2 regions of the Streptomyces sp. NPDC059989 genome follow, and region 2 is predicted to be linked to the other one. Evidence: riboswitches for the same ligand, from Rfam matches in the RefSeq annotation. Region 2 holds a riboswitch; the other holds the start of a gene.
What was found. Region 2 has a riboswitch for glycine ahead of gcvP (aminomethyl-transferring glycine dehydrogenase). Riboswitches for the same ligand answer to the same signal wherever they lie in the genome.

Region 1 (3,400 bases), on a different contig from region 2:
GGTGTTCACCAGGGCCGGGTCGTCCACGACGTCCTGGTTGAACTCGACGACCTCACCCGTGACGGGGGAGTACAGGTCGCTGACCGACTTGGTCGACTCCAGCTCGCCGCAGGTGTCGCCTGCGGTCACCGTGTCGCCTACCGCGGGGAGCTGGGCGTAGACGACGTCACCGAGCGCGTTGGCCGCGAACTCCGTGATGCCGATCGTCGCGACGCCGCCCTCGGCGTCCGACAGCCACTCGTGCTCCTTGCTGTAACGCAGCTTCTCGGGGTTGCTCATGGCCTGATTCTCCTGGATGCGGGGGAGTGAATACGAACAGCGGTCTTGAGTACTGAGACGGGTCGAGCGTGGCGCGAGGACTACTTCTGCCGCTTGTAGAACGGCAGCGCAACGACCTCGTACGGCTCATGCGTACCGCGAATGTCGACGCCGACGCCGGAGGTGCCGGGCGCGGCGTGCGCCGCGTCGACGTACGCCATCGCGATCGGCTTGCCCAGCGTCGGGGACGGGGCGCCGGAGGTGACCTCGCCGATGACCTGGCCGTCCGCCACGACGGGGAAGCCGGCACGCGGGACGCGGCGGCCCTCGGCGATCAGGCCGACCAGCTTGCGCGGCGGGTTCGTGGCGGCGCGCTCGGCGGCGGCCTCCAGCGCGGCGCGGCCGACGAAGTCGCCGTCCTTCTCGAACTTCACGACGCGGCCCAGGCCGGCGTCGAAGGGGGTGAGGGAGGTGCTGAGCTCGTGCCCGTACAGCGGCATGCCCGCCTCCAGGCGCAGCGTGTCGCGGCAGGACAGGCCGGCCGGGACCAGGCCGACGCCCTCGCCGGCCTTCGTCAGCGCCTGCCACAGCTCCACGGCGTGCTCGGGGGAGACGAACAGCTCGAAGCCGTCCTCGCCGGTGTAGCCGGTACGGGCGATCAGCGCCGGCACGCCCGCGACGGTGCCCGGCAGGCCGGCGTAGTACTTCAGCCCGTCCAGGTCGGCGTCGGTGAGGGAGGCCAGGATGCCGGGGGACTCGGGGCCCTGGACGGCGAGCAGCGCGTAGGCGTCGCGGTCGTCGCGGACCTCGGCGTCGAAGCCGGCGGCGCGCTCGGTGAGGGCGTCCAGCACGATCTGGGCGTTGGAGGCGTTCGCGACGACCATGTACTCGGTCTCGCCCAGGCGGTAGACGATCAGGTCGTCGACGATCCCGCCGTCCTCCTGGCAGATGTGCGTGTAACGGGCCCGGCCGACGCCGACGGTGGAGATGTTGCCGACCAGCGCGTAGTCCAGGGCCTTGACGGCCTCGGGGCCGGTCAGGGTGATCTCGCCCATGTGGGACAGGTCGAAGAGGCCGGCCTTGGTGCGTACGGCGTTGTGCTCGTCGCGCTCGCTGGCGTACCGCAGCGGCATGTCCCAGCCCGCGAAGTCGGTCATGGTCGCACCGAGCGAACGGTGCACCGCATCGAGGGCGGTCAGACGGGGGGCAGTGCTCATGGGTGTGGCTCCCGGGTCCCAGGGCATGACATGACGAGGAGGGTCCTCCCCATCTGTCATCGGAACCTGAGAGGTTCGCCGAGAGTTCCCCCGGTCACCAGGGGTCCTCGGCTTGCACCTTGGGTGGAGCCGGCGCTGACGCACGGCTCGCTTTTCAGATCTGCCTCATCCACGCGGTACGGGGCCTGAGAGATTCAAGGGAGGTTCTTGCTCCTTCGGCGCCCGCGCACGGCCTTGCGGCGTGCCGGGACTCTCCCGCGCGGATTCAAGCGGCCGGTATGCAGTTGGTCCAGATGGCGCACATCATTGCACGCCACCGCGGTGATCGGGGGTGGGGGCCCGAAAGTTCGTGCGGTCCTTGAGCGGTCCGACCGGAACCGGGGCCGCCGGATTACCGTCTCTTTACACTCAGTGGGCAAGGGTCCTGGTGACCCGATTCGGGGGAGGCGAACACTGTGCGGAGATTCGGAGTGGTGGCGGCTGTGGGGACCGTGGACGCGGTACCGGTCCAGCGGGACGCGCGGGCGCGCCGCGGGCCGGCCGGCCAGACCGGTCCCGTCCGCGACCTGCGCGGGCCCGGGGTGCGGGGCCCGCAGCGGCTGGGCTTCGCCGCGGGGGACATCGTCGTGGTGTCCGGCCTGCCGGGCGGCGGCAAGAGCACGCTGATCAAGCGGGCGGCCGCCGAGGACGGGGCCATCGACTCCCAGGACACGCGCGAGCGCTGGGAGCGCCGGATGCCGGGGGCGCTGCCCTACGCCGTCTACCGCCCGCTGGTCCGGGCCGCCCACTACTGGGGGCTGTGGCGCACCCTCCGCTCCGGCGCCTCGGTCGTCGTGCACGACTGCGGTACGCAGACCTGGGTACGCAGCCTGCTGGCGGCGGCCGCGCGCCGCCGGGGCCGGGCGCTGCACCTGCTCCTCCTGGACACCAGCCCCGAGGAGGCCCTGGCCGGCCAGGCGGCGCGGGGGCGCCGCGTCTCGGCGTACGCCTTCGCCCGTCACCGCGGGGCGGTGACCCGCCTCCTGCGCTCCGCGGAAGCCGGCCACCCCCCGCCGGGCTGCGCCTCGGCCACCCTCCTGGACCGCCGCTCCGCCGCCGCGGTGACGCGCATCGCGTTCCACCCGTAGCCGCCGGCGGGGCTGGAGGGGCGAGTGCGGCGCCGCTGCCGGGCTCTGCCCGGACCCGCGCCTCAAACGCCGGCGGGGCTGGATTTTGGCTGAGCTGCCCCGCCAAATGTCGCTGGGTGGGTTGTGAGCCGCACCCAAAGACCTTGGCCGGGCCAAATCCAGCCTCGCCGGCGTTTGAGGCGCGGGGTCTGGGGCGGAGCCCCGGCAGCGGCGCGGCACCGGGCGCGGACCGAACCCCGGCGGAGCCCCGGCAGCGGCGCCGGGGGACGGGCCGATAACCTCGGCCACGACGATCCGCGGAACCAACGGAGGCAACGGCACATGCAAGGCAGCGGCGGCTGGCCGGGGAATGAGCTGGAGCAGGTGCTCGGGGCGGCGCTGGGGCAGCCGGATGCCGGGGGCCGGATCCTGGAGGTGCTCGGGCGGAGCCACGTGTGGGTCCCCCTGCCCGCAGGCGGCGGCCCCGGGCAGGGCGGCGCCGAGGGCCTGACCCTCCCCACCATGGAGATCGGCGGCGCCGCGTACGTCCCCGTGTACAGCTCCGAGGCCCAGTTCCACGCCTGCGTCGGCCCCGGCATGGACTTCACCGTGGCCCCCGCCGTCGAGTTCGCCCGCGGCCTGCCCCCGCAGCTCGGCATCGCGCTCAACCCCGAGGGCGCCGTCGGCGTCCCGCTCCCGCCGCCCGCCGTCGCGGAGCTGTGCCGCACCGGCCGGACCCCCCTCGACGGCCCGGCCACGGGTGGCCGCGTGCGGCTCTACGAGCCCGACTGGCAGGACGACCCGGTGGACTTCCTGGCC
Region 2 (3,400 bases):
TCCTCCAGCTCGTTGATGAGCGTGAGGTAGCCCTCGGCCTGCTCCACCGGGGCGAAGGGGTGCAGCTGGCCGAATTCGGGCCAGGTGACCGGCTCCATCTCGGTGGTGGCGTTGAGCTTCATGGTGCAGGAGCCCAGCGGGATCATGCCGCGGTCCAGCGCGTAGTCCTTGTCCGAGAGCTTGCGCAGGTAGCGCAGCATCGCGGTCTCGGAGCGGTGCTGGTGGAAGACCGGGTGGGTCAGGTACGCGTCCGAGCGCAGCAGGCCCTCGGGAAGGGTGTCGGCCGCGGTCTCGTCGAGCGCCTCGATGTCCGCGGAGACGCCGAAGGCGGCCCAGACGGCCTCGATGTCGGCGCGCAGGGTGGTCTCGTCGCAGGAGACGGAGACGTGGTCGGCGTCGGCCTGGTAGAGGTTGACCCCGCCCTCGCGGGCGGCGGCGACGACCTCGGCCGCGCGGCCCGGCACGCGGGCCGTGATCGTGTCGAAGTACGCGCCGTGCACGATCTCCACACCGTCGGCCTGGAGACCCGCGGCGAGCAGGGCCGCGTAGCGGTGGGTCCGGCGGGCGATCGTCCGCAGGCCGTCCGGGCCGTGGTAGACGGCGTACATGGCGGCCATGACGGCCAGCAGCACCTGCGCGGTACAGATGTTGCTGGTGGCCTTCTCACGGCGGATGTGCTGCTCACGGGTCTGCAGCGCCAGGCGGTAGGCCTTGTTGCCGTCCGCGTCCACGGAGACGCCGACGAGGCGGCCCGGCAGCGAGCGGGCGTGCTTGGCCTGGACGGCCATGTAGCCGGCGTGCGGTCCGCCGAAGCCCATCGGAACGCCGAAGCGCTGCGTGGTGCCCACGGCGATGTCCGCGCCCAGCTCACCCGGGGAGGTCAGCAGGGTCAGGGCGAGCAGGTCGGCCGAGACGGTGACGATGGCACCGAGCTCGTGCGCCTGGTCGATGAGCGGCTTGATCTCCCGTACGGCACCGGAGGCGCCCGGGTACTGGAGCAGGACGCCGAAGACACCGCGCTCGGCGATCTCGGCCGGGATGCCCTCGCTCAGATCGGCGACGACGACCTCGACACCGGTCGGCTCGGCGCGGGTCTCGATCACGGCGATGGTCTGCGGCAGCGCGTCGGCGTCGATCAGGAAGACGCCGCCCTTGACCTTGCCCACGCGGCGGGCGAGCGACATGGCCTCGGCGGCCGCCGTGCCCTCGTCGAGCAGCGAGGCACCGGAGGTCGGCAGCCCGGTGAGGTCCGCGACGACGGTCTGGAAGTTCAGCAGCGCCTCGAGGCGGCCCTGCGAGATCTCCGGCTGGTACGGCGTGTACGCCGTGTACCAGGCCGGGTTCTCCATGACGTTGCGGAGGATCACCGGCGGGGTGAAGGTCCCGTAGTAGCCGAGGCCGATCATCGAGGAGAGGACCTGGTTGCGGTCGGCGAGCGAGCGCAGCTCGGCGAGCACCTCGGCCTCGGTCCGCGCCTCGGGCAGGTTCAGCGCTTCGGCGGTCTTGATGACATCCGGCACCGCGGCGGCGGTGAGTTCGTCCAGGGAGCCGTAGCCCACCTGGGCGAGCATCTTCGCCTGCGCCTCGGCATCCGGGCCGATGTGGCGCTGCTCGAAGGGGATGCCTCGCTCCAGCTGGGAGAGCGGAATGCGGTTGGCGGTCATGACGGAGGCCTCCTGGTCGTATGACCTGCGAGGGGCACCACGGCGCGGGCACCCGGACGGCCTCCCCCTCTGTCATCTCAACCTGAGAGTTTCACCGGGCCTCACAGGGGGTCGCCCGCGAGATCCGGCTTTCACCGTCGGTGAGGAGGGGAACCGGCACTGTGCGCCCGGTACCCGCCCCTGCTTTCCAGAGTGGCCTCGTCCGTGCGGTACGTATGCCTGAGAGATTCCGGGGAGGATTTGCTCCTTCGGCGCCTCCGTCACGCTCACTCGGAGGACTCTCCCGCACAGGGTCGACAGCCGTCACCCAGCCTACCAGCGAGGATCTGGGCACTCCCCCGAGTGGCCTGCTTTCCCGATATGCACTTCTGTAGTGCTTACGGAGGAGTTGCGACCATTTGGAGGGACCGTGCAGACCGACATCGATCCGCGCAGCCTGATCGGCCGCAAGGCGTTCGACCGCAACGGCACCAAGATCGGCACCGTCGACGAGGTCTACCTCGACGATGCCACGGGCGTCCCCGAATGGGCCGCCGTCCGCACGGGCCTGTTCAGCCGGGACGCCTTCGTGCCGCTGGAGCCCAGCGAGCTGGTGGACGACACCCTTCGGGTGCCCTTCGACCGCTCCCTGATCAGGGACGCCCCCGACTTCGGCGTCGGGCGCCACCTCTCCCCCGAACAGGAGCTGCAGCTCTACCACCACTACGGCCTGGACGTGACCCTCCCAACGGACTTCCAGCGCGACTTCGGCCACCTCGCGGGCGACGACAGCACCTAAGCCGTCTGCCCGTCCGGCTCCGCGTCCCCCACCAACGGCAGCGGATCGGACGGCTCCAGATCGGGGTCGTCCACCCGGAAGGTCCGCACCCGGCCGGGCGGCGATCCGGGCTGCTCGAACCGTACGGTCACCCTCCCGACCCCGCTGCCCTGCACCCACCCGGGCCCGTACAGCGCATGCCGTACGTCGCTCCCCGGCGGCCACCGCCGCTCGGGCGCGGGCTCCGCTCCGCCGGGCGCCCCGGGCTGGCCTTCCGGCCCGGGCGCCTGGTCCGGAGCCGTCGGAGCCTGCACGCCCACCGCGGCGGCGCCGCCCTCCCCCGGCGGACCGCCCGGCTCCGCACCCTCCGAGCCGTGCCCTCCGCCGTCCCCGCCCTCCCCGTCCGCCTCGGCGGCGAGCGTCCCGGCGGCCAGCGACTGGGCGAACAGATCCTCCTGCGTGTAGTCCGCCAGCCCGGTCACCCCGACCCCCAGCAGCCGCACCCCGCCCGTGGTGTCCACACCCTCCAGCAGCCGCGCGGCCGCCTCCCGCACCACCGCCGGGTCGTCCGTCGGCCCCCGCAGGGTTTCCGACCGCGTCAGGGTGGAGAAGTCGTACCGCCGCACCTTCAGCACGATCGTGCGCCCCGAATGCCCGGACCCCCGCAACCGCTGGACGCACCGGTCGGCCAGCCGCTGCACCTCGCCCCGGATCCGCACCCGGTCGTGCAGGTCCACGTCGAAGGTGTCCTCCACCGACACCGACTTCGCGTCCCGCTCCGCGACCACCGGCCGGTCGTCCAGCCCCAGCGCCATCCGGTACAGCCCCACGCCGTGCGAGCGCCCCAGCATCCGCACCAGCTCGTCCTCGCCGGCCTCCGCCAGCTCCCCCACCGTGGTGATCCCGGCACGGCGCAGGTGCTCGCCGGTGGCCGGCCCCACCCCGGGCAGGGTCCGCACCGACATGGGCGCGAGCAGCT

Region 1: it holds a riboswitch for glycine, as region 2 does, so the genes downstream of both, gcvT (glycine cleavage system aminomethyltransferase GcvT) here and gcvP (aminomethyl-transferring glycine dehydrogenase) in region 2, are expected to answer to the same signal.

The regions. Positions count from the first base shown of each region.
Region 1 is NZ_JBHWUO010000022.1:84,499-87,898, reverse strand. It holds gene gcvH (glycine cleavage system protein GcvH) at 1-279, opposite strand, end outside; gene gcvT (glycine cleavage system aminomethyltransferase GcvT) at 360-1,475, opposite strand; glycine riboswitch at 1,640-1,743, opposite strand; gene ACFWBN_RS21055 (AAA family ATPase) at 1,949-2,602, shown strand; gene ACFWBN_RS21050 (enhanced serine sensitivity protein SseB) at 2,924-3,400, shown strand, end outside.
Region 2 is NZ_JBHWUO010000055.1:9,337-12,736, reverse strand. It holds gene gcvP (aminomethyl-transferring glycine dehydrogenase) at 1-1,664, opposite strand, end outside; glycine riboswitch at 1,862-1,960, opposite strand; gene ACFWBN_RS33095 (PRC-barrel domain-containing protein) at 2,074-2,442, shown strand; gene ACFWBN_RS33090 (DNA polymerase IV) at 2,439-3,400, opposite strand, start outside.